2 regions of the Agromyces sp. NPDC055658 genome follow, and region 2 is predicted to be linked to the other one. Evidence: predicted binding sites of a transcription regulator. Region 2 holds the regulator's gene; the other holds the start of a gene.
The links. Region 2 encodes LexA, which represses DNA repair genes until DNA is damaged. Its sites were predicted from a motif close to TCGAACANNTGTTCGA; they were not measured.

Region 1 (14,525 bases), on a different contig from region 2:
GGCCGGTCCAGCCGAGCAGCACGACGACGGCGTGCGCGATGGCCAGGGCCGCGACGTCGAACCAGCGCAGGCGCCCGCGCAGCTCGGTCGGGTCGTCGCCGCTCGTCGCGGAGCCCGTCGAGCGGGAGGCGCGGGTCGCGACGACGGCTCGCCCGAAGACGAAGACGGCCGCCGCCACGACGGCCGCGGTGATCGCGATCGCCTGACCGAGCGACCCCGGCCCGGAGATCGGCAGCTCACTGTCGCGGTAGAGCAGCCACGAGACGGGTGCGACGACGACGAACACCGCGCCGGCGATCAGGAGTGCCACGGATTCGAGCGACTGGGTGTTCGCGGCCGGGTGGCGCAGCAACCTGGTGATCGACGTGGACATCGCACTCCCTCACCTCGGCGCCCGGGAGCTCGATCGAGCGATCCGTCCCGGTCGTTCGCGGCGGCCCGCCGTGGGCCTCAGCCGCAACCTAGCACCCCCGCGAACGCGTGCCCGAGAGCCCCGATCGAGCGTCGCGAAACGGGCTGGCGTGCGGAGCGTCGTCGAAGTATCTTGATATCAAGATACTTCGGAGGTCGGCATGCTGCATCACGTCCAACTCGCCTGTCCGCCCGACAGCGAGAGGGCGCTCCGCGACTTCTACACCGGCGTGCTCGGCTTCGCCGAGCTCGAGAAACCGGCCGCCCTCGCCGCGCGCGGCGGGTGCTGGTTCCGAGGGCACGGCATCGAGCTGCACCTCGGCGTCGAACCCGAATTCAGGCCCGCGACCAAGGCGCACCCGGGCCTGCTCGTGACCCGCCTCGACGAGTGGGCGGTCCGACTGCAGGGCGCCGGCTACCCCGTGCGGTTCGACGACGACTTCCCGGGGATGCGCCGCTTCTACAGCGAGGACTGCCACGGCAACCGGCTCGAGTTCCTCGAGCCGGTCGGCTGAGCGCCGTCGTCGCCCTCCGCCTCACTCCGCGAGGTCGTCGGGGAAGACCCGCTTGTACTTGCGGCCGTCGGACAACTCGACGGTGCGCGCCTCGAGCTGTCCGCGGTTCACCCGCTGGTAGATCGCCTGCGCCGTGACCCCGAGCTTCGCCGCCGCCTCGGCGACCGAGAGCCCGGGCAGGTCGGTCGGCACGCTCGACGGTCGCTCGCGCTTACGGCGCCGGCTCGCCTCCTGGCGTTCGGCGATCGCAGCGTCGTCGCCGGCCCAGCGGTACTTGGCGGCCGAGGGACTCAGCCCCGCGGCGTCGGCGATCTCCTCCCACCCCGTGCCGGCGGCGACGGCCTCACGCACGGCAGCCAGCACGGCCGGCTCGGCTTCGAGGGCGGACACGAGCGTGCGGATGCCTCGGAGCCGCTCGAGCGGCGAGGCATCCCCCTCGTCGTCGCCGTCGCCCGTGGTGAGCGCATCGAGGGTCGCGAGCTCGGCGAGCGCCCTCGCGGTCTCGGCGGAGAGGAACGACACGGCGCCCTGCTCAGCCGTTGATGAGGCCGTTGCGCACCTCGCGGCGCAGCACCTTGCCGATGAGCGAGCGCGGCAGGTCGTCGGCCTGCACGATGCGCTTGGGCACCTTGTAGGGCGTCAGCCCGTCGCGCGCGAAGTCGCGGAGCGCGCGCTCGTCGAACACGGCGCCGTCGCGCAGGACGACGACCGCGACGACCTGCTCGCCCGAATGCTCGTCGGGCAGGCCGACGACGGCGGCGTCCTCGACGTCGTCGTGCGCGCGCAGGGCCTCCTCGACCTCGCTCGGCGACACGTTGAAGCCGCCAGTGATGATCAGCTCCTTGATGCGGTCGACGATGCGCACGAAGCCCTCGTCGTCGATCGCGACGATGTCGCCCGTGCGGAACCAGGGCGCACCGCCGGCGGGGTCGTCGACGAACACGGCCTCGGTCTCGTCGGGCTTCAGCCAGTAGCCCGAGAACACCTGCGGGCCGCGCACGACGAGCTCGCCCTCCGCGCCGGGCGCGACATCGGTCATGGGGTCGTCGGGGTCGACGACGCGGCACTCGGTCGACGGCAGCGGCAGGCCGACCGTTCCGGCCCTGCGGTTCTGCGCGACCGGGTTCGCCATGAGCACCGGCGAGCACTCGGAGAGTCCGTAGCCCTCCACCAGGAAGCCGCCGGTCGCCGCCTCCCAGGGCTCGACGACCTCGGCCGAGAGCGGCATGGCGCCGGAGATCGCGATCTGGATGCCGTCGAGCGACACCCCGGCGGCCGCGGCCGCCTTGGTGAGCCGGTCGTAGATGGGCGGCACCGCGGGCAGGAACGTGGCGGGCCGCTTCTTGACGACCTTGAGCACGAGCTCGGGGTCGAACTTGGGGAACAGCACGAGGCGCGCGCCCATGCTCATCGCGAACGTGAGGCACAGCGTCAGTCCGTAGGCGTGGAACATCGGCAGCACCGCGTAGACGACCGCACTGCCGCGCGGCACGTCGGGCACCCAGGCGCGCGCCTGCGCCGCATTGACCTCGAGGTTGGCGTGCGTGAGGGTCGCGCCCTTCGGGCTGCCGGTCGTGCCGCTCGTGTACTGGATGAGGGCGACGTCGTCGACGCCCGGCGCGATGATGTGCGGGTCGATCGGCGCCGAGGAGGCGAGGTCCTCCCAGCGGATCGCGCCGCGCACCTTCGTCGTGAGCGCCGCACGAGACTCGCGGGCCTTCGCGATCGGCAGGCGAAGCATCGCCCGCATCGCGAACGGCATCGCCCGGGTCACGTCGACCGAGATCAGGTGCGGCACCGCGACGTCGTCGGGGAAGGCCTGGATCGTCTCGACGACGTTGCTCCAGGCGATCGCGACGCGGGCGCCGTGGTCCTCGAACTGATGGCGCAGCTCGCGCGGCGTGTAGAGCGGGTTGTGCTCGACGACGATCGCGCCGAGCCGCAGTACCGCGTAGAACGCGACGATGTGCTGCGGGCAGTTCGGCAGCACGAGGGCGACCGGGTCGCCCTTCTGCACGCCGAGCAGGCGGAGCCCCTCGGCGACGCGCTCGACCTCATCGCCGAGTTCGCGGTACGTCATCGTGCGCTCGAAGAACTCGAGCGCGACGTGGTCGGGGTACTGCTCGACCGACGCGCGGATCAGGTCGTAGAGCGAGCCCTCGGGCGTCTCGACCTCATCGGGCACGCCGTCGGCATAGCTCGCGACCCACGGCCGGCCGGGAAGGGCCGAGCGCACGATCAGGCCTCGCCGTTGAACATGCTCGTGACCGAGCCGTCTTCGAACACCTCGCGGATCGCGCGGCCGAGCAGCGGTGCGATCGGCAGGATCGTGAGGCCGGCCCAGCGTCGCTCGGGCGGGAGCGGAATCGTGTCGGTCACGACGACCTGGTCGATCGCCGGGTCCTGCAGGCGCTCGGTCGCGGGGTCGCTGAAGATCGGGTGCGTCGCCGCGACGATGACCTTCTCGGCGCCGTTCTCCTTCAGGGCCTGCGCGGCCTTCACGATCGTGCCGCCGGTGTCGATCATGTCGTCGACGAGCAGGCACACGCGGCCCTCGACGTTGCCGACGATCTCGTGGACGGTGACCTGGTTGGCGACCTTCGGGTCGCGGCGCTTGTGGATGATCGCGAGCGGAGCGCCGAGCTCGTCGGCCCACGTGTCGGCGACGCGGACGCGACCCATGTCGGGCGAGACCACCGTGAGCTTGGTGCGGTCGTCGGCCGACAGGCTCTCTTGGAAGTGGCGCAGCAGCACCGGCTTCGCGAAGAGGTGGTCGACGGGGCCGTCGAAGAAGCCCTGGATCTGCGCGGCGTGCAGGTCGACGCTCATGATGCGGTCGGCCCCCGCCGTCTTCAGCAGGTCGGCGACGAGGCGCGCCGAGATCGGCTCGCGGCCGCGACCCTTCTTGTCCTGCCGGGAGTACGGGAAGTACGGGGCGACGACGGTGATGCGCTTCGCCGAGGCGCGCTTCAGCGCGTCGAGCATGATGAGCAGCTCCATGAGCCACTCGTTGACGGGCGGGCCGAACGACTGCACCACGAAGACGTCGCACCCGCGGACCGACACCTCGAAGCGGGTGTAGATCTCACCGCTCGCGAACGTGCGGTGCTCGGTCGGGGCGAGTTCGGTGCCGAGCGTCGCGGCGACCTGTGCGGCGAGCGCGGGATCGCTGCGACCCGACACGACGACGAGACGCTTCTTGGTCTTCGCCTGCAGCCCCGGTGCGATGTTGTTCTCTCGGTCGAGGTCAACGACCTTCTTCTTGCGCCCCATGGTTCGCCTTCTGCTCACTCGCCTCGTTCGACGGACCGCGCCTCGGCGGCGACACGAGCCGCCTCCGTACCGGGCCGATGTTCTTCGACCCACCCCTCGATGTTGCGCTGAGGGGCGACGCTGAGGGCCAGTGCCCCCGCGGGAACGTCCTTGCGGACGATCGCGCCTGCGCCGGTCTTCGCTCCGGGACCAAGCCTAACGGGCGCGACGAGCACGGTGTGCGAACTCGTGTGCACCTCGTCGGCGATCTCGGTGCGGTGCTTGTTGACGTCGTCGTAGTTCGCGGTGATCGTGCCGGCGCCGAGGTTCACGCCGCGGCCGATGGTCGCGTCGCCGACGTACGAGAGGTGCGGCACCTTGCTGCCCTCGCCGATCGTCGTGTTCTTCGACTCGACGAACGCCCCGATCTTGCCGTCGGCGCCGAGCACCGTGCCGGGGCGCAGGTACGACCACGGGCCGACGGTCGCGCCGGCGCCGATCACGGCGAGCGTGGCGTCGGTGCGCTTCACGTGGGCGCCGGCACCGACCTCGCAGTCGACGAGGGTCGAGTCGGGACCCACGATCGCGCCGGTCTCGATGAGGGTCGCCCCCTTGAGCTGGGTGCCGGGGCGGATCGTCACGTCGGGTTCGATCTTCACGGCCAGGTCGATCCACGTCGTCGCGGGGTCGTCGATCGTGACGCCGGCGAGCTGCCAGCCGCGAACGATGAGCGCGTTGAGCCGTGCCGCGGTCTCCGACAGCTGTGCGCGGTCGTTGACGCCCGCGACGAGCCACGGCTCGGACACGGGCACGGCCTCGACTTCCGAGCCCGCCGCGCGGAGCAGCCCGATGACGTCGGTCAGGTACTTCTCGCCCTGCGCGTTGTCGGTCGTGAGGTTCGCGAGCTGGTCGCGCAGCGCCGAGGCGCCGAAGGCGTAGATGCCGGCGTTGATCTCGGCGATCGCCCGCTCGGCCTCGCTGGCGTCCTTCTGCTCCACGATGCGGTCGAAGGCACCCGAGTCGCCGCGCACGATGCGACCGTAGCCCGTGGGGTCGTCGTAGACGGCCGAGAGCACGGACGCGGCGGAGGCCGTGCCGCGGTGCTGCTCGAGGAACCCGGCGAGGGTGTCGGCGTCGAGCAGCGGCACGTCGCCGTTCAGGACGAGCACGTCGCCGTCGAAGTCGTCGGGCAGGGCGGCGACGGCGAGCTCCACGGCGCGGCCGGTACCGTCGACCTCGTCCTGGTCGACGATGACGATGCCCGGGAACTCGGCCTCGACGGCGGCGGCGACGCGGTCGCGCTCGTGCCGCACGACGGCGAGCACGTGCGCCGCGTCGAGCGCCTTCGCCGTGGCGAGCACGTGGCCGACGAGCGGCGTGCCCGCGATCGGGTGCAGCATCTTCGGCAGGGACGACTTCATGCGGGTGCCCTGGCCGGCGGCGAGGACGATGATCGCGAGGTTCTGGTCGGTCATTCGGGCTTCCTGTCGGTTGCTGGCGGATGTCTCGGCGTCGGCCGCGGTGTCACGGGTAACCCGATCGCGGCCGGGCGGGCTCCGCCACCAGGATTCGAACCTGGTCCTCACAGCTCCAAAGGCTGTCGTGCTGCCGTTACACCATGGCGGAACGCGCGGGCGGCTCGGCTCGCGCGACATCAAGTCTGCCATGGCGGCCGGGGCCCGAACGGCGCCGGCCGCGGCCGGCAGAACGCCCGCCGAGGCATCCGCACCGGCTGACGCCCCGACCGGCGGGATAATGGCGAGGTGAGAGATGCTGACGAGGTCGACCGGATCGTCGACGACTGGGAGCGGGAGCGCCCCGATCTCGACTTCGCCCCGCTGCAGGTGCTCTCGCGGGTCGCGCGGCTCTCGAAGCACCTCGATCGCGCCCGCCGCCAGGCGTTCGCCCGGTCCGAGCTCGAGGCCAGCGAGTTCGACGTGCTCTCGGCGCTGCGCCGTGCCGGGGCGCCGTACCGGCTCTCCCCCAAGCAGTTGCTGCAGCAGACGCTCGTGTCGAGCGGCACGATGACGAACCGCATCGACCGGCTCGTCGAGCGCGGGCTGGTCACCCGCCAGACCGACCCCAACGACGGCCGCGGCATCCTCGTCGAGATGAGCCCCGCGGGGCTCACCCGTGTCGACGCCGCGATCACCCGGCTGGTCGACGCCGAGGCCGAGCTGCTGGCGCGACTGCCCGCGGCCGAGCAGAAGCGGCTCGCGGGCCTCCTGCGCAAGCTCAGCCTCGGGTTCGACGCGGGCTGAGCGCAGTCCGCCGGCGCCCTCGCCCGGAGGCACCCGGTCAGGCGTCGTCGTCGCGCGCGAACCAGCGGACGCCGCCGTCGTGCACGATGAACTGCGACCACACCTCGACGTGCTCGTTCCGGCAGGCCGCTGCCAGTCCGCACGCCCATTCGCGGTCGACAGGAGTGCTCCGCTCGGGACCGCGGCGCTCCCAGGCGAAGGCGACCCGCGTCGCCCCGATGAAGTCGCAGACGTACGCCACGCGGTTCGCCAGCAGCTGCGCGGCGGTGCCCTCGGGGGTCGGCCCGTCGGGGGCACCGGGGTAGTCGGCCATCGGCATCATGAGCAACTGGTAGCCCTCGTCATCGAAGAAGAGCGTCCACAATTGACGGCGGAACGCCCGCTGGATGAGCTCCTCGACCCGGTCCTGCAGTGCAGCGTCGGTCATCACGGGTACGTCGGGCAGATGCGGGTCGGTGCTGCACTGGCTCGTCGGTTCGGTGTCGGCGTCTCGGTCGGTCATGCGTCGATCCTGCGGGCGCGCCGGGGTGGTGCCGCCCGCGACGGCCCGATTCGTGACGGATGCCGCGGAGCAGCGCCTGTGGAGGATGGGTCGTGCGCCCGACTCCTCGGCGCATGCTCGAGGTGCCGTCTGCCGGGTGGGCCCTGGGCGGACCGGCGTCTCGCACCGACGTCCGGCCGCGTCCCGGGCCCGAACGTTCGCATTCGCAGCGCGTCGCGGCCGCGCATTCACTCGGCGAAACACTCGAACATTCATTCGAATCTTGATACGATGGGGCATGGCCTTCGACGAGCACACCACCTCCGTTCCCGGAGGACTCGCGGTGCCCGTCGCGCCGTCACCCGCAGCGTTCCCACCCCCCTCCGAGATGTCCCCGTTCGCTCGTGCGCAAGAGGGCCTCGCCGTCCTCGTCGACGCCGCCGTGCGAGCGCAACGCATCGAGGCGATGCATCGCGCCATGCACATCGACGTGATCGCGATGACCGTCGCCTTCGCACTGCGCCATGCCGGCGCATTCGTGTCGGCGTCGCTGTCGCCCGCGCGTCGCGACGAGATGGCGCGCCGCAGCGTCGTGGCCGAACTCGCGGCCGCGCTGCGAACCCCAGAGCGCACGATGCAGCGCGAGATCGACGAAGCGTGGGTGCTGTCGAACCAGCTGCCGGCCACCCTGTCGGCGCTGCGACGCGGCGAACTCACGATGCAGCACGCTCGGGTCATCGTCGGCGCCGGCTGCGATCTCGCCGACCGGCCGCGCGTGCGTGCCGAGCTCGACGAGCGCCTCGCCGCGCTCGGGGCCGACCTCACTGCGGCGAAACTGCGGGTCAAAGCCCGCCGACTTCGTGAAGAGCTCCTCGCCGAGACGACGTCAGAACGGCATCGGGCCGCCCGCGAGACCCGGCGAGTCGAATTCGAGCCCGCCACCGACGGCATGGCCTGGCTGCACGTGCTCCTGCCGGCGGCCGATGCGTTGAGCATCTTCGTGCGGCTCGACGACGCCGCACACACCGCCGCCGGCGCCGACGTCAGGGGCGTGAGCGGTCGGGTTGGCGGCGCCGGCCGCGGTGATGAAGACCGCAACCACGAGCAACTTCGCGCCGACTTCGCCGGCGACCTCCTCCGTTTCGGCCTTCTCCCCGCTGGCGACCGCGGAGCGGAGGCGATCGCGTCGGCGCGTGCGACGGTCCATGTCACCGTTCCGGTTTTCACGCTCATGGGGCTCGACGAGACGCCGGGGCACCTCGACGGCTACGGGCCGATCGACGCCGACACCGCACGACGCCTCACCGCGACCGCTCCCTCGTTCACCCGGTTGCTCACGCACCCCGTGACGGGCGCGGTGCTCGATGTCGACCGTGCGAGCTACCGACCGCCGGCCGACCTGCGCCGCTGGCTGCGGGTGCGAGACGGCACCTGCCGGTTCCCCGGCTGCAACAGGCCGGCGGGTCGCAGCGAGATCGATCACACCCGCGACTACGCCGACGGCAATCCGACCGCGCACGACAACCTCGCGCACCTCTGCGCCGGGCATCATCACCTGAAACACGAGACGGCCTGGTCGGTCGTGCACCGTGGCGGCGGCATCCTCGAGTGGCGCTCGTCTTCGGGGCGGGTCTACGCGACCCATCCGGCCGAACCGATACCGACGACACCACGGCCGGCCGATCACCGCGATCACCGTGATTGCCGCGATCACCGCGAGCCAACCGTGCCGGGTCGGGTTGCCGACGCATCGCGCCGGCCGAACGTCGAGCCGAACGGCGACGAGTACCCACCGAACGCGCCGTTCTGACCAGTCCCATCGACGCCACCGGGCCGATCACCGCACCGGGCCGATCACCACACCGGGCTGAGCACCGCAGGGCGCGCCACAGATCACACTGAACCGATCACCACGAGCCGATCATCACACCGGGCTGATGTCCGCAGAGCGCACCAGAGACCACACCGGGTGATGACCGCAGAGCGCAGATCACCGCAGAGCCCCGACGAACGGCGCCCACGACCGCCCGCGACCGCCCGCGACCGCCGCGAACGAACGAACGACTCGACGCCGTCCGAGCCGCTACCGGCGCATCACCTTGCGGGCGAGCCAGTTGCCGAGGAACTGCAGCGCCTGCACGAAGACCACGATGAGCAGGAGGGCCGCCCACGTGATCGCCGGCTCGAACTGGCGGTAGCCGTAGACGAGCGCGAAGTTGCCGAGCCCGCCGCCGCCGATGAACCCCGCCATCGCGGTCATGTCGACGATCGCGACGACGATGAACGTGTACCCGAGGATGAGCGGTCCGAGCGCCTCGGGGATGACGACCGTGCGCAGGATCCTGACCGGCCCGGCGCCCATAGCCCGTGCCGCCTCGATGACGCCCGGCGACACGGTGACGAGGTTCTGCTCGACGATGCGCGAGATCGCGAACGATGCCGCGATCGAGAGGGAGAAGATCATGGCGTCGTTGCCGATGCCGATGCCGATCACGTAGCGGGCGAGCGGCTGCACGGCGGCGATGAAGATGATGAACGGGATCGGGCGGAAGAAGTTGATGACGACGTTGAGCACGTTGTAGACGATCGGGTTCGGCATGAGGCCGCCCCCACGCGACGCGTAGAGCACGATGCCGAGCACGAGCCCGATCGCGCCGCCGATGAGCAGCGTCAGTGCGACCATGTACAGCGTCTCGAAGGCGGCGGTCCAGAAATCGGGGCCGAGCTCGAACAGGCGATCCATCAGCGGGCCTCCGTCACTTCCGCGCGCGACGCGATCGAGGCGAGCACGCTGTCGATGGAGGCATCCGCCCCCCTGATCGCGAGCGTCAGGTGGCCGAACGCTCGCCCCTGGATGTCGTTGATTCCGCCGTAGACGAGCTCGAAGTCGAGCCCCGCGTTCGCGAGCTCGACGAAGACCTGTGCCTGCGAGGCGTCGCTGTCGCGGAACGAGATCGTGACGATGCGGCCCTCGTGGCGCTCGCGCAGCACCGCGAGCTCGGCGGGCGACGGCACGCCCTTCACGACCGTCGCGACGAACCGCTGCGACGACGCGTTCCGCGGCCTCGAGAACACGTCGAAGACCTCGCCGTTCTCGATCACGCGGCCGCCGTCCATGACGGCGACCTTCGTCGCGATCGACTGGATGACGTCCATCTCGTGGGTGATCACGATGATCGTGACACCGAACTCGCGATTGACGCGCTTGAGGAGTTCGAGCACCTCCTGCGTCGTGTCGGGATCGAGTGCGCTCGTCGCCTCGTCGGCGAGCAGCAGCCGTGGCGACGTCGCGAGCGCCCGGGCGATGCCGACGCGCTGCTTCTGGCCGCCCGAGAGCTGGTCGGGGAACGCCTTCGCCTTCTCGGCGAGCCCGACGAACTCGAGCAGTTCGGCGACCCGGGGCTCGATCTCGGCCTTCGACCACCCGGCCACCTTGAGCGGGTAGGCGATGTTGCCGGCGACGGTCTTCGCGCCGAACAGGTTGAACTGCTGGAAGATCATGCCGATGCCGAGGCGGATGCCGCGCAGTTCGCGTTCGGGAAGGCCCACGATCTCGCGGCCGTCGATCTCGATCGATCCGGCGGTGGCGGGCTCGAGCGCGTTCACGAGCCGGAGCAGGGTCGACTTGCCCGCTCCCGAATAGCCGATGATGCCGTAGACGTCGCCCGGCTCGATGTCGAGGGTGACGTCGTCGACGGCGACGATCTCAGCCCCGTCACGACCTTGGGGCGGATACGCCTTGGTGACGTTCTTCAGCGCGACGAGCGCCATGGTGGTTCTCCTCCTGGGCTTGTGGCCCGCATGGAACGCCGCAGGCGGTGGGCACTGATTCGGCGCCCACCGCCCGCGGCGATCGTCGTCCCCGTCGGGAGACGAGCAGACGAGCAGACGATCAGCCCGAGTGCGCCTCGGTGTCGGCCTGGACCTTCGCGAGCGAGTCCTCGAGGTCGGCGACCGGAGTGGTCGCCGGCACACCCGTGCCGCCCGAGGCCTCGATGAGGCCGGCCTGCACGTCGGGGTCGGTCTGGAAGATCTCGACGAGCTTCTTGTACGTCGCGTTGTCCATGTCCTCGGCGCGGGTCGCGAAGATGTTGACGTAGGGCAGCGCGTTCGGGTCGGTCGGGTCGTCCTTCGCGATCGCGTCCTCGAACTTCAGCCCGGCGTCCTCGACGAAGTCGTTGTTGATGACGGCGGCGGCCACGTCGGGCAGCGAGGTCGGGGTGAGGGCCGCGTCGAGCGCGGTGACCTTCACCTTCGACTTCGCCTCGTCGATGTCGGCGAGATCGCTGAAGATCGTGCCGCCGCTCTTCAGCTCGACGAGGCCGGCCGACTGCAGCACGAGCAGCGCGCGGGCCTGGTTCGACTCGTCGTTCGGCACGGCGACGGTCTCGCCCTTCTCGATGTCGTCGACCGACTCGTATTTCGTCGAGTAGAGGCCGAGCGGGTAGATCGCCGTCGCGCCGATCGGTGCCAGGTCCTCACCGGCCGACACGTTGTAGTCGGCGAGGTAGACGATGTGCTGGAACTGGTTGAGGTCGAGCTCGCCCTCGGTCGTCGCGGGGTTCGGCTGCGCGTAGTCGGTGAAGTTCACGATCTCGATCCTGATGCCCTCGTCGGCCGCGGCCTTCTCGAACGCGTCCCACTGGGGGTCGCCCGCGCCGACCACGCCGATCTTCACGACGTCGTCGGAGCCGGCCTCGGCGCCGGCGGCGCCGTTCGAGGCGCAGGCCGCGAGCGTGGCGACGAGGGGCACCGCGGCGAGCGCGGCGATGACTGAGGTGATGCGGGTACGGCGTGACATGGGGTTCCTCTCTCGGTGGGCGCACGCGAACGAGGGCCTGATCGGCTGGGTGCCGGCATGGCTCCGCCACGGAGGATGTCGGTGGGGGCTTCGATGCCGCGAACGCGGGCGCATCTCCACGTTAGGCGAAGCATCTTCGCCCTGTTGACCACATGGTCACACTGCGTCACAGCTTCTGCGACGTCACCCTTCGAGCAGCTCAGATACTTCGAGCCAACGCGTCTCGAGATCGGCCACGGATGCCTCGAGCTCGCGCAGCTCGTCGCCGAGCGCGCCGAGCCCCACGTAGTCGGACTGGTCGTGACGGGCGAGTTGCTCGTGATGCCGGGCGATCTCGCCCTGCAGCTTCTCGAGCCGACGGTCGATCGAGGCGAGCTCCTTCTCGGCGGCCCGGCGATCGGCGCCCGCCAGGGAGGGCGCGCTCCCGGATCCCGTCGCGACCGGCTGGGCCGGTTGCGAAGCGTGCGCCTCGTAACCTCGGCGCTCGGATGCGGACGGCGTCGGCCGTGAGGCATCCGCCGTCTTGCGCAGCTCCAGGTACTGCTCAACTCCGCGCGGCAGGTCGCGCAGGTGGCCGTCGATCACCGCGAGCTGCCGGTCGGTGACGCGCTCGATGAGGTAGCGGTCGTGGGAGACCACGAGCAGCGTGCCCGGCCAGGAGTCGAGCAGGTCCTCGATGGCAGCGAGCATGTCGGTGTCGAGGTCGTTGGTGGGCTCGTCGAGGATGAGCACGTTGGGTTCCTGCAGCAGGATCAGCAACAGCTGGAGCCGCCGCTTCTGCCCGCCCGAGAGGTTCTTCACCGGGGTCGACAGCTGCTGGCTCGAGAACCCGAGGCGCTCGAGCAGCTGCCCGGGCGTGAGCTCGACGGCCTTCGAGCCCTGTCCGATCGTGTAGCTCGCCCGTTGCTCGGCCACGACCGCCGACACGCGTTCGTCGCCCCACTCGGCGAGTTCGGCGAGTTCCTGGCTGAGCGTCGCGATCTTGACCGTCTTGCCGCGCTTGACGCGGCCCGAGGTCGGCGTCACCGCGCCGGTGACCAGGCCGAGCAGCGTCGACTTGCCGGCGCCGTTGACGCCGAGGATGCCGGTGCGTTCCCCCGGCGCGATCCGCCACTCGACATCGCGGAGCACCGTGCGCGGCGCCCCGTCGAGTCCGGGGTACTCGACCGTCGCGTCGAGCAGGTCGACCACGTCCTTGCCGAGCCGCGAGACCGCGAGCCGGCTGAGCTCGACGGTGTCGCGCACGGGCGGCTCGTTCTCGATGAGCTGGTTCGCCGCCTCGATCCGGAACTTCGGCTTCGAGGTGCGGGCAGGAGCGCCGCGGCGCAGCCACGCGAGCTCCTTGCGCATGAGGTTCTGGCGCTTCGCCTCGCTCGCCGCGGCCATCCGGTCGCGCTCGACCCGCTGCAGGATGTACGCGGCGTACCCGCCCTCGAAGGGCTCGACGATGCCGTCGTGCACCTCCCAGGTCGCGGTGCAGACCTCGTCGAGGAACCAGCGGTCGTGGGTCACGACGACGACCGCTCCGGCGGTCGCCGTCCAGCGCTGCTTCAGGTGGCGTGCGAGCCAGGCGATGCCCTCGACGTCGAGGTGGTTCGTCGGCTCGTCGAGGAACAGCACGTCCCAGTCGCCCACGAGGAGTGCCGCGAGCCCGACCCTGCGCCGCTGCCCGCCCGAGAGGCTTGCGATGGGCGCCTGCCACGGGACATCCGCGAGCAGGCCCGAGATGACGTCGCGCACCTTCGCGTCGCCGGCCCACACGTGCTCGTCGATGCCGCCGACGACTGCCTCGGCCACGGTCTTGCCCGGGTCGACGATGTCGGCCTGGTCGAGCATGCCGATGCGCAGGCCGCGCCGCTGGGTGACGCGGCCGCCGTCGGGTTCGAGGCGCCCGGCGAGCAGCTTCAGGAGCGTCGACTTGCCGTCGCCGTTGCGGCCGACGATGCCGATGCGGTCGCCCTCGTCGATGCCGAGGGTCACCTCGTCGAAGACGGTACGCGTCGGGAACTCGAGATGCAGGCGCTCGGCGCCGAGGAGGTGTGCCATGACCGAACGAGCCTAGCCGCCCGTCGCTCGGGCGGCGACGCACGACGTCTCCGCGGTCGGCGCAGTGGCGACGCGGGCGGCGGGTCGAACCGGCGCCCGGGCGCCGTCTCGAGATGAGCGCACCGGGACCACGGTCCCGATCCGGTTCCCTACCCGGCGACCAGGCGCGCGCCGTGCACGGCGCCGTGCACGTGCACGGCGTTGAGCCGCGCGGCCGACAGCGCGACCTGCAGCTCGATCGCCGAATCGGCGTCCTCGACGAGGAACGCCACCGTCGGGCCGGATCCGGAGACGATCCCGGCCAGTGCTCCGTGCGCCTCGCCGAGCTCGAGGATGCCGCCGAGCCCGGGCGCCAGCCCGAGCGCCGCCGCCTGCAGGTCGTTGTGCAGCGCGTCGGCGAGCATGCGCGCGTCGCCCGCTCGCAGTGCGTGCAGCACCTCCGCGTCGACGGCGGGGGTCACGTCGCCCGGGTCGGTCTCGGGGTGCGCCTCGCGCCGGCGGTCGAGTTCGCGGTAGACCCCCGGCGTCGAGAGGCCGAACTCGGCGACCGCGAGGACCCAGTGGAACGAACCGGTCGCGAGCGCCGGGCTCAGCCGGTCGCCGCGGCCGGTGCCGATGGCCGTGCCGCCGGAGAGGGCGAACGGCACGTCGGCGCCGAGCTTGGCCGCGAGCGCGTGCAGTTCCTCCTTGGTGAGGCCTGTGCCCCAGAGGGCGTCGCACGCGACGAGGGTCGCCGCCGCGTCGGCGCTGCCGCCGCC
Region 2 (14,525 bases):
ATCCTCATCCACGGCATCATGTCGGACTCGCGCGCATGGCACCGTGTCACGCACGAACTCGAGGCGCAGGGCTTCCGGGTGCTCGCGGTGGACCTCGCCGGACACGGGCGCAGCCCGCGGGCGCGTCGGTACTCGCCCGCCGCATGGGCCGACGACGTGGTCGAGACGGTCGAGCCCATGCTCGACGGGCCCCCCGACGTCGTGCTCGGGCACTCGCTCGGCGGCCTCGTCGCGAGCCTCGTCGCCGACCGGCTCGCGCCGCGGGCGGCGATCTACGTCGATCCCGCGTTCGCCTTTCCGACGGGTCTGCGCGGCCTGGCGTACAAGGCCTTCTTCGCGATCGCCCCGAGGCCGCGGCGCGGCGCGCTCGTGCGGATGAACCCGAAGTGGAGCGCGGTCGACGTCGACATCGAACTGGCGACCCTCCGCGACTGGGACAAGCGGACCGTGCTGGGCTTCGCCGACACCAGGCCGCTGGTGCCGCCGGCCCGACTCGTCGCCCCGACGCTCGTGCTGCTCGCCGAGAAGAGCCTGCTCATCACCGAGCGCGTCGCGGCCGACCTGCGCCGACGGGGCATGACCGTCGCGACGGTGCCGGGCACGGGTCACACGGTCTTCCGCGACGATCATGCTGGGTTCATGGACGCGGTGATCGGCTGGCTCCGTTCGGTGGCGCAGCCTGCGGGCGCGATCGCCGCAGGCGCGACGAGCGCATAGCGTCCTCCGGGCGCACGTCACCCGACGTCCCCGGCCTCGCCGATCGCGCGCCGCCGGCGCGGCCGCGGGCTCAGATCGCGCGCCGCCGGCGCGGCCGCGGGCTCAGACCGCGCGCAGCACGGCGACGACCTTGCCGAGGACCTCGGCCTGGTCGCCGAGGATCGGCTCGAACGCGGTGTTGCGCGGCAGCAGCCAGGTGTGGCCGTCGCGCTGGCGGAACACCTTGACGGTCGCCTCGCCGTCGAGCATGGCGGCCACGATCTCGCCGTTCTCGGCGGTGCGCTGCGAGCGCACGACCACCCAGTCGCCGTCGCAGATGGCCGCGTCGATCATCGAGTCGCCGACGACCTTGAGGATGAAGAGCTCGCCCTTGCCGACGAGCTGGCGGGGGAGCGGGAACACCTCGTCGATCTGCTGCTCGGCCGTGATCGGCACGCCGGCCGCGATGCGGCCGACGAGGGGGACCATCGCCGCGTCGCCGACCGGCGCGGGATCGCCCGCCGACGGAGGTCGCTCGTCGAGGCCCGGCAGCTCGATGAGCACCTCGAGCGCGCGGGGGCGGTTCGGATCGCGCCGCAGGTAGCCGGCGAGTTCGAGCTGGTTGAGCTGGTGCGTGACGCTCGACAGCGATGCGAGGCCGACGGCGTCACCGATCTCGCGCATGCTCGGCGGGTAGCCGCGTGTCGCCACCGAACGCTGCACGACCTCGAGGATCGCGATCTGCTTCGCGCTCAGGCTCTTGCGGCGGCGTGCCCTGCCGGTCTCGCGCACGTCGTTGTCGCTCTTCACGGTTCCGCCCCTCGTTGCGACCGCCTTCGCGATCGGATGTCGGTGGTGTCTGATCGACTGTTCCCAGACATTCGAAACTGTATCCACATGCGGCGGGAGCGGCAAACATTCGTTCGAGTGTGTCGCGAGATCGCTCCCCGAGAAACCCGCAGTCCGATGCTTGCAGTCGAAGATGTTCGAAGATATATTCGGAACAGAGATTCGCATCCGGCCCTCCCGGCCGAGGGCCGGATGCGATCCCACGCAGGAGGGTGACATGAGCGCAGCGATCGTGACGAACGAGTACCGTTCCGGTGTTCCGGTGCCCCGCGCAGGCCGTGTCGACGGCGGTGCGGAGGCTGCACCGCGCACCCGCCTCCGGCTGACCCGTCGCGGGCGCGCTGTCTTCACGACCCTCGCCGCACTGCCGATCGTCCTCTGGGCGCTCGCAGCCGTGCTGAACGCCGGCGGTGCGGCCGCCGACCTGGCCGGGGGCGATTCGCTGCAGTACGTCACGGTGGGTGCCGGGGGCTCGCTCTGGGAGATCGCCGAGGCGATCGACCCGTCGGCCGACCCGCGCGACACGATCGCCGAGATCGTCCGGCTCAACGGGCTCGACGGTGCGACGATCGAGCCGGGCCAGCGCCTCGCGGTCCCCGCTTCGGAGTAGGCGGTCATACGAGGTCGCACGCCGGGGCGTCACGGGTCGCGTGGCTAGGCTGGTTCGGTGACGAGTCTCGACGACCTCCCCATCCGCGACGACCTCCGTGGTCGCGACCCGTACGGTGCGCCGCAGAAGGCGGTGCCCGTCGCCCTCAACGTCAACGAGAACACGCATGCCATCCCCGAGGACGTGGCGCACGACATCGTCGCCCGAGTCGCCGCCGCGATCCTCCGGTTGAACCGATACCCCGATCGCGAGTTCACCGAGCTGCGAGAGGCGCTCGCCGGCTACCTCGGCCACGGGCTCGCACCCGAGCAGATCTGGGCCGCCAACGGCTCGAACGAGGTGCTGCAGCAGGTGCTGCAGGCGTTCGGCGGGCCCGGCCGCTCGGTGCTCGGATTCGCGCCGACGTACTCCATGTACGCGCTGCTCGCCTCGGGCACGGGCACCCGCTGGATCGCCGCCGACCGCGACGACGACTTCGAGCTCAGTGCCGAGACGGCGGTCGCCGCCGTTCGCGAGCACGACCCCGACCTCGTCTTCCTCTGCGCACCGAACAATCCCACGGGCACGCCGCTGTCGCTCGACACGGTGCGTGCCGTCGCCGACGCGGCACGGGGCATCGTCGTCGTCGACGAGGCGTACTTCGAGTTCGCCGACCCCGGTGCCCCGAGTGCGCTCACGCTGCTCGAGGGGCGGCCGCGGCTCGTGGTCTCCCGCACGATGAGCAAGGCGTTCGCGTTCGCGGGCGCCCGCGTCGGCTACCTCGCCGGCGACCCCGCCACGATCGATGCCCTGCGGCTCGTGCGCCTGCCGTACCACCTCTCCGCGCTCACCCAGGCCGCCGCGCTCGGCGCGCTCGCCCATGCCGACGAGATGCTGGCGATGGTCGACGACATCCGCCGCCAGCGCGAGCGAATCACGACCGAGCTCGCGCGACTCGGCTTCGCCCCGCACCGCAGCGGATCGAACTTCGTGCTGTTCGGCGGGGTCGACGACCCGCACGCCGTGTTCGAGGGGCTGCTCGCGCGAGGCATCCTCATCAGGGAGCTCGGCATCCCCGGGCACCTGCGCGTGACTGCGGGCACCGAGGCCGAGACCACCGCCTTCCTCGAGGCGGTCGCCGTGTTCGCGCCGGCGGCCGTCGCGACGAGCGGCGCGGCCGGTGGCACCACCGAGAATAGGATCGAGTCATGACCGCCCAGCCCCGATCGCGCACCGCGCGCGTGCAGCGCGAGACGAGCGAATCGAGCATCGACCTGTCGATCGACCTCGACGGCTCGGGCTCGAGCGACATCGAGACCGGCGTGCCGTTCTACGACCACCTGCTCACCGCGTTCGCGAAGCACTCGCTCACCGACCTCACCGTGCGCGCGTCGGGAGACCTTCACATCGACGTGCATCACACCGTCGAAGACACCGGCATCGTGCTGGGGCAGGCGATCCGCGAGGCGCTCGGCGACAAGCGCGGCATCTCGCGCTACGGCGACGCGCTCGTGCCGCTCGACGAGGCGCTCGCGCAGGCGGTCGTCGACATCTCGGGGCGGCCGTTCCTCGTGCACACCGGTGAGCCGGAGGGCTTCGAGTTCCACCTCATCGGCGGTCACTTCACGGGCTCGATGGTGCGGCACGTCTTCGAGGCGATCGCCTTCAACGCCGGGCTCACCGTGCACGTCACGGTGCTCGGCGGGCGCGACCCGCACCACATCGCCGAGGCCGAGTTCAAGGCCTTCGCGCGCGCATTCCGGCAGGCGAAGGCGCTCGACCCGCTCGTCAGCGGCATCCCGTCGACCAAGGGTGCGCTGTGAGCCGCAACCGGCGCGTCGTGGTGCTCGACTACGGGTCGGGCAACGTGCACTCGGCCGCGAAGGCGCTCGAACGCGCTGGCGCGGAGGTCGAGGTCACGGCCTCACGTGCAGCGGCGATGGAGGCCGACGGCCTCGTCGTGCCCGGCGTGGGCGCGTTCAAGGCCGTCATGGACCAGCTCCGCGCGGTGCGCGGCGACGAGATCATCGACCGGCGCCTCGCCGGTGGCCGGCACGTGCTCGGCATCTGCGTCGGCATGCAGGTGCTCTTCGAGCACGGCGTCGAACGCGGCGTCGACACCGAGGGGCTCGGAGAGTGGCCCGGGGCCGTCACCGAGCTTCCGGCCGAGGTGCTGCCGCACATGGGCTGGAACACCGTCGTGCCCGACGCGGGCTCGGTGCTGTTCGACGGCATCGAAGACGAGCGCTTCTACTTCGTGCATTCGTTCGCGGCGCAGTCGTGGCACCTCGACGTGATGCCGCCGTTCCCGCAGCCGAAGCTGACCTGGGCCGAGCACGGCGGGCGCTTCCTCGCCGCGGTCGAGAACGGTCCGCTGTCGGCGACGCAGTTCCACCCAGAGAAGTCGTCGGACGCGGGCATCCGGCTGCTCTCGAACTGGCTCGGCGCACTCGCCTGAGTCATCCGACCGTCATGCGACACGTCGCGCGCGGCGCGGGCGACTATGATCCTGTGACTGTGCCGGCCGTCACTGCGCCGGGTGAAACACGGCCGACGGCGTATCGCGATCGAGGACAGTAGTGATGAGTGAGTTCAACAAGACCCCCGGCCTCGTGCTGCTGCCGGCCGTCGACGTCGCGGGCGGCAAGGCCGTCCGCCTGACGAAGGGCGAGGCCGGCACCGAGACGAGCTACGGCGACCCGGTCGACGCGGCCGTGGACTGGGCCGACCAGGGCGCCGAGTGGATCCACCTCGTCGACCTCGACGCGGCGTTCGGCCGCGGGTCGAACGGCGGCATCCTGAAGAAGGTCATCCGCCAGGTGCGCGGCGTGAACGTCGAGCTGTCGGGCGGGATCCGCGACGACGAGTCGCTCGAGCACGCTCTCGAGATCGGCGCCAAGCGCATCAACCTCGGCACCGCAGCCCTCGAGAACCCCGAGTGGGCCGCCTCGGTCATCGCCCAGTACGGCGAGGCCATCGCCGTCGGCCTCGACGTGCGCGGGACGACGCTCGCCGCCCGCGGCTGGACGAAGGACGGCGGCGACCTGTGGCAGGTCATGGACCGGCTCGAAGAGGCGGGTGCCGCGCGCTACGTCGTGACCGACGTCACGAAGGACGGCACGCTGCAGGGCCCGAACGTCGAGCTCCTGCGCCAGGTGATGGACCGCACGCACCGCCCCGTCGTCGCCTCCGGCGGCATCTCGAGCCTCGACGACCTCGCCACGCTGCGCGAGCTCGTGCCGCTCGGCCTCGAGGGCGCGATCGTCGGCAAGGCCCTGTACGCCGGCGCCTTCACGCTCGCCGAGGCCCTCGACGTCGCGAGCAACTGAGCCGGCGCGCATGACCGCTGATCTCGGCAACGCTGCGGACGACGAGGATGCCTCGGGCACGACGCCCGGCGGCACCGCGCGGCCGCTTCCCGCGCATCTCGCGGATTCTGCGGGGGTACCGTGGGCGGGCCGGGCGTTCGACGAGAACCCGCACGCGGGCGACGACGGCTCGACCCCGGCGGCCCTCGGTGCCGCGCTGCGTGCATTCCACGACGGAGACGGCTCACAGGCCGGTGTCGTCGCCGCGTTCGGCGCCTCGAGGCTGCTGATCCCGCTGCTCGCCGAGCTCGGCGACGGGGGAGCGGAGACCGGCGCGCACGGCCACGCCGTCGACAAGAGCCAGGAACTCTCGATCGTGACGGTCGACGGGCCCGACGGGCGTCGCGTGCTGCCGGTGTTCTCGTCGGTGGACACGATGCGCGCCTGGAACCCGGTCGCCCGTCCTGTGCCCGCCGACGGCGTCCGGGTGGCGCTCGCCGCGGCCGACGACGGCACCGAGCTCGTCGTGCTCGACCCGGCATCGCCGGGCGAGTTCGTGCTGCGCCGACCCGCCGTGTGGGCGGTCGCCCAGCAGAAGCCGTGGACGCCGCCCTTCGACGACGAGGCCGTGCGCCGGGCGTTCGAGCGCTCGATCGGCAGCGAGCTCGCCGTGCTCGGCGTGGACCTCGCCGCGGGCGACCCGCTCGCGCGGCTCGCCGGGCCCGAGCTCGTCGTGACGCTGCGGCTCGTCGACGGACTCACCCGTGAGGAGCTCGATGCCACGACCGCTCGGCTCGCGCGGCGCTGGGCGGAGGACGACGCGATCGCGACAGGGGTCGACTCGCTCGCCGTGCGACTCGTCGGCGGTCGTCGCGACGCCTGAGCGTGCGGAAGCAGGCAGTGCCGCCTCAGCCGTGCGCGCGAGCCCGCCCGAACTGGGCATTGACCGCGTGAGCATCGCGGAGCATCATCTGGAACGCGCACGTGTGCGCGGAAGTCAGGTGGAACATGGCCGAGCGACCGTCGGCCGCCGGAGCGCGGCGACCCGAATACGACCGACCGCTGGAGATCGCGTCCGACCGGGCGAGACGCTGGCTCGACGGCGTCGCCGAACGTCCGATCCCGCCCGAGATCGATGCCGATGCGGCGAAGGAACTGCTGGGTCGGGCGCTGCCGAGCCGCGGTGAACCGGCAGCACAGGTGGTCGAGCGGTTGGCCGACGGCGTCGAACCGGGACTGCTCGGCATCGGCTCGCCGCGCTTCTTCGGCTGGGTGATGGGCGGGGTGCAACCGGTCGCCCTCGCCGCCGACTGGCTCGTCTCGGCGTGGGACCAGAACACCGGGCTGCGGTTCGCGACGCCCGGCGTCGCCGCGGTCGAGGAGCTCGCAGGGGAGTGGATCGTCGATCTGCTCGGCCTGCCCGCCGGGTCGGCGGTCGGCTTCACCACCGGGGCCACGATGGCGCATTTCGTCGGGCTCGCGACCGGTCGCGACGAACTCCTGCGGAGGGCCGGCTGGGATGCGGCGCAGGACGGCGTCTTCGGAGCGCCGCGCGTGCGCTTCGTCGTGGGCGCCGAACGGCACGGTACGGTCGACCTCGCCGGGCGCTACCTCGGCCTCGGGGCACCGGTCGTCGCCGCCGCGGACGACGAGGGGCGCATCGACGTCGGCGCGCTCGGAGCGGTGCTCGCCGCCGATCCCGATCCGGCGATCGTCGTCCTCCAGGCGGGCAACATCCATTCCGGATCGTTCGACGACTTCGCCCGGGCGATCGGGGTCGCGCACGAGGCCGGCGCCTGGGTGCACGTCGACGGCGCCTTCGGGCTGTGGGCGGGAGCCAGCCCGCGCCTGCGGCACCTCGTCGCGGGGTACGAGGCGGCCGACTCGTGGTCGACCGATGCGCACAAGACGCTCAGCGTGCCGTACGACTGCGGCATCGCGATCGTGCGCGACGAGCACGCGATGCAGCGGGCGCTGAGCATGCATGCGAGCTACCTGCAGGCGAGCGACGCCGTCGCCGACCCGCACGAGCGGGTGCCCGAGCTTTCGCGGCGTGCTCGCGGCGTTCCGACGTGGGCGGTGCTGCGCGCCCTCGGGCGCGAGGGCGTCTCCGAGCTCGTCGAACGGCTCGTCGACTCCGCGAAGCGGATCGCCGTCGGCGTCGCTCGCCTGCCAGGCGTGGAGGTGCTGAACGACGTCGTCTTCACCCAGGTGTGCCTCGCACTCGCCGACGATGCGGCGACGGAGGCGCTCTCGTCCCGGCTCTGGGAGGAGGGTGAGGTGCTCGCGATGACGTCGCGGTGGCGCGATCGCGCGGTCGTGCGGTTCTCGGTGAGCAACTGGGCGACCGACGCCACCGAGGCCGACCGCACGGTCGCCGCCGTCGCCCGCGCCCTCGCCGCAGACCCGCGCTGAGAACGGTTGTCGGCGGCATCGGATTGAATGGAGCCATGACCGATGCGCTTGCGGCCTTCTCGGAGGCGACGCGCACGTGGTTCGCCGAGGCGTTCCGCGCGCCCACCGCGGTGCAGCAGGGCGCCTGGCGGGCGATCGGGAGCGGCGCCCACGCGCTCGTCGTCGCTCCCACCGGATCGGGCAAGACCCTGTCGGCGTTCCTCTCGGCGATCGACCGGCTCACGACCGAGCCCGCCGCCGAGCCCGGTACCCGGGTGCTCTACCTGTCGCCGCTCAAGGCGCTCGGCGTCGACGTCGAGCGCAACCTCCGCGCGCCGCTCACCGGCATCGCCCGCGTCGCCGAGCGCCTCGGCGCCACGCCGCCGAGCGTGAGCGTCGGGGTGCGCTCGGGCGACACGCCCGCGAACGAGCGTCGGGCGCTGCTGCGCACGCCGCCCGACATCCTCATCACGACGCCCGAGTCGCTCTTCCTCATGCTGACCTCGCAGGCGCGTGAGACGTTGCGCTCGATCGAGACCGTCATCGTCGACGAGATCCACGCGGTCGCCGGCACGAAGCGCGGTGCGCACCTCGCACTGTCGCTCGAGCGCCTCGACGCGCTGCTCGAGCGTCCGGCCCAGCGCATCGGGCTCTCGGCGACCGTGCGGCCCGTCGAAGAGGTGGCCCGGTTCCTCTGCGCGAGCGCACCGGTCGAGGTCGTCGCGCCGCCGGCCGACAAGCGATTCGACCTGCGCGTGGTCGTGCCCGTCGAAGACATGGCGCAGCTGCCCGCGAACGACGATGCGACGGGCTCGATCTGGCCGCACGTCGAACAGGCGATCCTCGATCGCGTGCTCGAGCACCGCTCCTCGATCGTCTTCGCGAACTCGAGGCGGTTGGCCGAGCGGCTCACCGCCCGCCTGAACGAACTGCACCTCGACGAGCTCGAACGCGCCGAGCTCGTCACCGCGGCGGCCGCGGCCGGGCCCCCCGCGGCACTCATGGCGCAGTCGGGCCAGACCGTCGGTGCGCCGGCCGTCATCGCCCGCGCCCATCATGGCTCGGTCAGCAAAGAGCAGCGCGCCGACATCGAAGACGACCTGAAGTCGGGGCGGCTGCGCTGCGTCGTGGCGACCTCGAGCCTCGAGCTCGGCATCGACATGGGCGCGGTCGACCTCGTCGTGCAGGTCGAGGCGCCGCCCTCCGTCGCGAGCGGGCTCCAGCGGCTGGGGCGCGCGGGGCACCAGGTCGGCGAGGTGTCGCGCGGCGTCATGTTCCCCAAGCACCGAGCCGACCTCGTGCACACGGCGGTCGCGGCCGAACGCATGCTCGGTGGGCTCATCGAGACCATGCGGGTGCCGGCGAACCCGCTCGACATCCTCGCCCAGCAGACGATCGCGGCCGCAGCCGTCGACGAACTCGACGTCGAGGGCTGGTTCGCGACCGTGCGCCGCGCGGCCCCGTTCGCGACGCTGCCGCGCTCGGCCTACGAGGCGACGCTCGACCTCCTCGCGGGCCGATATCCGTCGGACCGCTTCGGCGAGCTCCGGCCGCGCGTCGTCTGGGACCGCGAGGCCGGCGTCGTGACCGGGCGCCCCGGGGCGCAGCGGCTCGCCGTCACGAGCGGCGGCACCATCCCCGACCGGGGCATGTTCGGCGTCTTCCTCGTCGGCGGCGACGAGACCACCGGCCGCCGCGTCGGCGAGCTCGACGAGGAGATGGTCTACGAGTCGCGCGTCGGCGACGTCTTCGCGCTGGGCGCGACGAGCTGGCGCATCCAGGAGATCACATTCGACCGCGTCAACGTCGTGCCGGCCTTCGGCCAGCCGGGCCGCGTCCCCTTCTGGAAGGGCGACGGGCTCGGGCGGCCCGTCGAGCTCGGCCGCGCGCTCGGAGCGTTCATGCGCGAGGTGTCGACGGCGACCGAGCCCGAGGCTCGCTCGCGCATCGCGGCCTCCGGGCTCGACCACAACGCCACCACGAACCTCATCGCCTTCCTCGCCGACCAGGCGCGCGCCACGGGGGCGGTGCCGAGCGATCGCACCCTCGTGGTCGAGCGCACCCGCGACGAGCTGGGCGACTGGCGCGTCATCCTGCACTCGCCGTTCGGCATGCCCGTGCACGCGCCGTGGGCGCTCGCCGTCGCGGCGCGGGTGCGCGAGCGGCACGGGGTCGACGGCGCCGCGGTCGCGGCCGACGACGGCATCATCGTGCGCATCCCCGACACGGGCGACGAGCCGCCCGGCGCCGACCTCTTCCGCTTCGAGGCGGCCGAGCTCGAGCAGCTCGTCACCGACGAGGTCGGCGGTTCGGCGCTGTTCGCGAGTCGATTCCGCGAGTGCGCGGCGCGCGCCCTGCTGCTGCCTCACTACCAGCCCGGGCGCCGGTCACCGCTCTGGCAGCAGCGGCAGAAGGCGGCGCAGCTGCTCGAGGTCGCGAGCGCGTTCCCGACCTTCCCGATCATCCTCGAGACGGTGCGCGAAGTGCTGCAAGACGTCTACGACGTGCCGGGCCTCGTCGAGATCGCCGCCGACCTCGCCGCGCGCCGGGTGCGCCTCGTCGAGACCACGACCGAGTCGCCGAGCCCGTTCGCGAGCGCGCTGCTGTTCGGCTACGTCGGCGCGTTCATGTACGAGGGCGACTCGCCGCTCGCCGAGCGCCGCGCCGCGGCCCTCGCGATCGACCAGTCGCTGCTCGGCGAGCTGCTCGGCCGGGTCGAGCTGCGCGAGCTCCTCGACCCCGGCGTCATCGAGCGGACTGAGCGCGAGCTCCAACGCCTCGATCCCGAGCGCCGTGCTCGGGGCACGGAGGGCGTCGCCGACCTGTTGATGGCGCTCGGCCCGCTCACCGACGACGAGATCGCCGTGCGAGTCGATGAGTCGACCGACCCGGCGTCGGCCGTGGCCGAGCTCGTCGCGGCGCGGCGAGCCGTGCGCGTCGGGTTCGCCGGTCGCGAGCACCTCGCCGCCGTCGAAGACGTGGGCCGCCTCCGCGACGCCCTCGGCGTTCCGGTGCCACCGGGCGTGGCCGTCGCGTTCGGCGAGCACGTGGCCGACCCGATGGGCGACCTCATCAGCCGGTACGCCCGCACCCACGGACCGTTCGCCGTCGACGAGGTCGCCGACCGGTTCGGAATCGGGGTGGCGGTGGCACGGGCCGCGCTACGCCGACTGGCCGACGAACGGAGGGTCGTCGAGGGCGAGTTCCGCCCCCACGGCACGTCGACCGAGTGGTGCGACGCCGAGGTGCTGCGGCGGCTCCGTCGGCGCTCGCTCGCGGCCCTCCGGCACGAGATCGAGCCGGTGCCCCAGCGCGCCCTCGCGCGGTTCGTGCCGGCATGGCAGCAGGTCGGCGGCGGGTTGAGGGGCATCGACGGGGTCGCGAGCACGATCGAACAGCTCGAGGGGGTGCGCCTGCCCGCCTCGGCCTGGGAGTCGCTCGTCCTGCCGTCGCGTGTCGCCGACTACAGCCCCGCCATGCTCGACGAGCTCATGGCGAGCGGGGAGGTGCTGTGGGCCGGCGCCGGAGAACTCGCCGGCGACGACGGCTGGATCACCCTGCACTCGGCCGAGACGGCACCGCTCACGCTGGCCCCGCCGATCGACGCCGACCTCACGCCGCTCCAGCGCGAGGTGCTGGTCGCACTCGGGTCGGGCGGCGCGTTCTTCTTCCGTCAGCTCGCCGACGCCGTCGGCGCCTTCGGCACCGTGCCGTCCGAGTTCGGAGAGGCCCCCGTCGACGACGGCGCCCTCGTCGAGGCGCTCTGGGGCCTCGTCTGGGCGGGTCTCGTCACGAACGACACCTTCTCGCCCGTGCGGGCGCTCACGAGCGGCGGGCGCAGCGCGCACAAGGCATCGCGACCGGTACCCAGGGCGCGGATGCTGCGGGGCCGGTCCCTCCCGCGGGCGACGATGCCGAGTCGCACCGGCCCGCCGTCGGTCGCCGGTCGATGGTCGATCCTGCCGGTGGCCGATTCCGACCCCACCCGCCGCGCCCACGCGCTCGGTGAGATGCTGCTCGACCGCTACGGCGTCGTCACGCGCGGCGCCGCCGTCGCAGAGGGCGTGGTCGGCGGCTTCGCGCTCGTCTACAAGACCCTCAGCGGCTTCGAGGAATCCGGTCGCGCCCGCCGTGGGTACTTCGTCGAGCGCCTCGGCGCCGCCCAGTTCGCAGCGCCGGGGGCCGTCGACCGACTGCGGAGCCATTCCGACCTCGACACGCGCGACGCCGACGCGCCCAGGGTGCTCGCACTCGCCGCGACCGACCCGGCGAACGCCTACGGCGCTGCCCTGCCGTGGCCCGACCCCCCGGGCGAGAGCTCGCATCGGGCTGCGCGAAAGGCCGGTGCGATCGTCGTGGTCGCCGACGGCGAGCTGGTCGCCTATGTCGAGCGCGGCGGCAAGACCGTGCTCGTCTACACCGAGGACGACGAGCTCCTCGCGCTCGCCGCGGGGTCGGTCGCGAGCCTCGTCACGGCGGGGCGGGTGCGGCGGATCGCGGTGGAGTCGGTGAACGGCGCGTTCGTGCTCGGCACCCCGTTCGGGGTTGCTCTGCGGGCGGCGGGGTTCGGGGAGACGCCGAGGGGACTGCGACTCGATGCCCGAAGGTGACTCCGTCTTCCAGGTCGCCGCGATGCTGCGTCCGGTGCTCGCGGGGCACGAGTTCGCCCGAACCGACTTCCGGGTGCCCCGCTACGCCACGGTCGACCTGGCGGGCGAGCGCGTCGACGAGGTCGTGAGCCGCGGCAAGCACCTGCTCATCCGCACGCCCGGGCACACCATCCGCACCCACCTCAAGATGGAGGGCGAGTGGCGCGTATTCGCGTCGGGGGAGCGGTGGACGAAGCCGGCCCACCGGGCGCGTGTCGTGCTCGCCACGACCGAGGCGGAGGTCGTCGGATTCGACCTCGGCGAGGTCGAGGTCGTCCCGCGTGCGGAAGACGCCGCGATGCTCGCCCACCTCGGCCCCGACCTGCTCGACCCCGGCTGGCGGCCTCAGCACACGGCTGAGGCCGTCCGTCGCCTCGGCGAGCACCCCGAGGTGCCGGTCGCGGTCGCCCTGCTCGACCAGCGCAACCTGGCCGGGCTCGGCAACGTGTACGTCAACGAGCTGTGCTTCCTGCGGGGTGTCCGCCCCCACCGCCCGGTCGGCGAGGTGACCGACCCCGCAGGAGTCGTCGATCTCGGCCGCCGCCTCATCGTCGCGAATCGCGACCGGCGTGCGCGGGTGACCACCGGCGTCGACCGGCGCGGGCAGCGGCTCTGGGTCTACGGCCGTGGCGGCGAGCCCTGCCGGCGCTGCCGCACGACGATCGAGCGGGGCGAACTCGGTCGAGCACGAGCGGATTCGGTCACCGATCCGCAGGAGCGCGTCGTCTTCTGGTGCCCGAGCTGCCAGCGCTGACCGCGCGCGAGCTTCGGGCGCCCGTCAGCTGACCGGGCCGGTCCACTTCTCGCCGGGACCTTGCCCGATCGCGTCGGGGATGGGCGACGCCTCGCGGAAGGCGAGCTGCAGCGAGCGCAGTCCGTCGCGGAGCGACCGCGCGTGCATGTCGCTGATCTCGGGGGCGCCCGCCGTGATGAGCCCGGCGAGGGCGTTGATGAGCTTGCGCGCCTCGTCGAGGTCGAGCTGCGAGTCGGGGTCGTCGGCGAGGCCGACCTTGACGGCCGCCGCGCTCATGAGATGGACCGCCGTGGTCGTGATGATCTCGACGGCCGGCACCTCGGCGATGTCGCGCGTCGCTCCCTCGACCTCGCCGGCGACCGTCTCGTCGTACGCGACGCGTTCGGCCGCGTGATCGTCGGCGACGATCCGCTCGGACTCGGGGGGGGACTCGTCGAAACCCGCGTCGGCGGGCGAATTCCAGGTCACAGACATCCTCTGCTAGACTACTTCGGGCTCCGGGGCTTCTCCCCGGTACGAAAGTGGAGATCCTCCCACCCGCGCATACCGCTTCATCAAGGTTACCGGGTCGATTGCACTCCGCTTCCACGCCGCCGATCGCGAGATCGACGTGTGGAAGTAGACAGGGTGCCGTATGAGCCGCGGTGAGAATCCGCGCGAATACGTGAATCTCCTCCTTCGGCGCATGAAACAGCTTGAGTAGAGGAGTACACGCATCAGCGATCCGCGTACCAACGACCGTATCCGTGTTCCCGAGGTCCGCCTCGTGGGTCCTGGCGGAGAGCAGGTCGGCGTCGTGAAGATCGAGGTGGCCCTGCGGCTCGCGCAGGAGGCCGACCTCGACCTCGTCGAGGTCGCACCGAACTCGCGTCCGCCGGTCGTCAAGATCATGGACTACGGCAAGTACAAGTACGAGGCTGCGCAGAAGGCGAAAGAGGCCCGGCGCAACCAGGCGAACACCATCCTCAAAGAGGTCCGGTTCCGCCTCAAGATCGACAAGCACGACTACGAGACCAAGATGAAGCGCGCCGTCGGCTTCCTGAAGGCCGGCGACAAGGTCAAGGCGATGATCCTCTTCCGCGGCCGCGAGCAGTCGCGTCCCGAGATGGGTGTCCGCCTCCTCCAGCGCTTCGCGGAAGACGTGGCGGAGTTCGGCACGGTCGAGCACAACCCCACGATCGACGGCCGCAACATGGTCATGGTCATCGCGCCCCTGAAGAACAAGTCCGAGGCCAAGGCCGAGGCGAATGCACAGCGTGCTGCGGCGAAGGCCCGGCCGGCGGCGG

Region 1: a site for LexA is predicted at 7,185-7,200, ahead of ACWGPE_RS11830 (DUF222 domain-containing protein). Genes of this name have one in related genera too.

The regions. Positions count from the first base shown of each region.
Region 1 is NZ_JBSHHD010000022.1:39,555-54,079, reverse strand. Features, by position in the region: gene ACWGPE_RS11875 (DUF998 domain-containing protein) at 1-373, opposite strand, end outside; gene ACWGPE_RS11870 (VOC family protein) at 573-926, shown strand; gene ACWGPE_RS11865 (helix-turn-helix domain-containing protein) at 948-1,448, opposite strand; gene ACWGPE_RS11860 (long-chain-fatty-acid--CoA ligase) at 1,459-3,162, opposite strand; gene ACWGPE_RS11855 (ribose-phosphate diphosphokinase) at 3,165-4,199, opposite strand; gene glmU (bifunctional UDP-N-acetylglucosamine diphosphorylase/glucosamine-1-phosphate N-acetyltransferase GlmU) at 4,214-5,653, opposite strand; tRNA gene ACWGPE_RS11845 (tRNA-Gln) at 5,733-5,804, opposite strand; gene ACWGPE_RS11840 (MarR family winged helix-turn-helix transcriptional regulator) at 5,942-6,439, shown strand; gene ACWGPE_RS11835 (hypothetical protein) at 6,477-6,941, opposite strand; gene ACWGPE_RS11830 (DUF222 domain-containing protein) at 7,219-8,730, shown strand; gene ACWGPE_RS11825 (methionine ABC transporter permease) at 9,004-9,663, opposite strand; gene ACWGPE_RS11820 (methionine ABC transporter ATP-binding protein) at 9,663-10,691, opposite strand; gene ACWGPE_RS11815 (MetQ/NlpA family ABC transporter substrate-binding protein) at 10,813-11,721, opposite strand; gene ACWGPE_RS11810 (ABC-F family ATP-binding cassette domain-containing protein) at 11,905-13,767, opposite strand; gene ACWGPE_RS11805 (4-(cytidine 5'-diphospho)-2-C-methyl-D-erythritol kinase) at 13,917-14,525, opposite strand, start outside.
Region 2 is NZ_JBSHHD010000033.1:3,500-18,024, reverse strand. Features, by position in the region: partial or broken gene ACWGPE_RS14865 (alpha/beta fold hydrolase) at 1-717, shown strand, start outside; gene lexA (transcriptional repressor LexA) at 820-1,506, opposite strand; gene ACWGPE_RS14855 (LysM peptidoglycan-binding domain-containing protein) at 1,763-2,155, shown strand; gene ACWGPE_RS14850 (histidinol-phosphate transaminase) at 2,213-3,346, shown strand; gene hisB (imidazoleglycerol-phosphate dehydratase HisB) at 3,343-3,957, shown strand; gene hisH (imidazole glycerol phosphate synthase subunit HisH) at 3,954-4,592, shown strand; gene priA (bifunctional 1-(5-phosphoribosyl)-5-((5-phosphoribosylamino)methylideneamino)imidazole-4-carboxamide isomerase/phosphoribosylanthranilate isomerase PriA) at 4,717-5,463, shown strand; gene ACWGPE_RS14830 (SseB family protein) at 5,474-6,325, shown strand; gene ACWGPE_RS14825 (pyridoxal phosphate-dependent decarboxylase family protein) at 6,451-7,857, shown strand; gene ACWGPE_RS14820 (ATP-dependent helicase) at 7,893-12,446, shown strand; gene ACWGPE_RS14815 (DNA-formamidopyrimidine glycosylase family protein) at 12,433-13,239, shown strand; gene ACWGPE_RS14810 (DUF1844 domain-containing protein) at 13,264-13,647, opposite strand; gene infC (translation initiation factor IF-3) at 13,955-14,525, shown strand, end outside.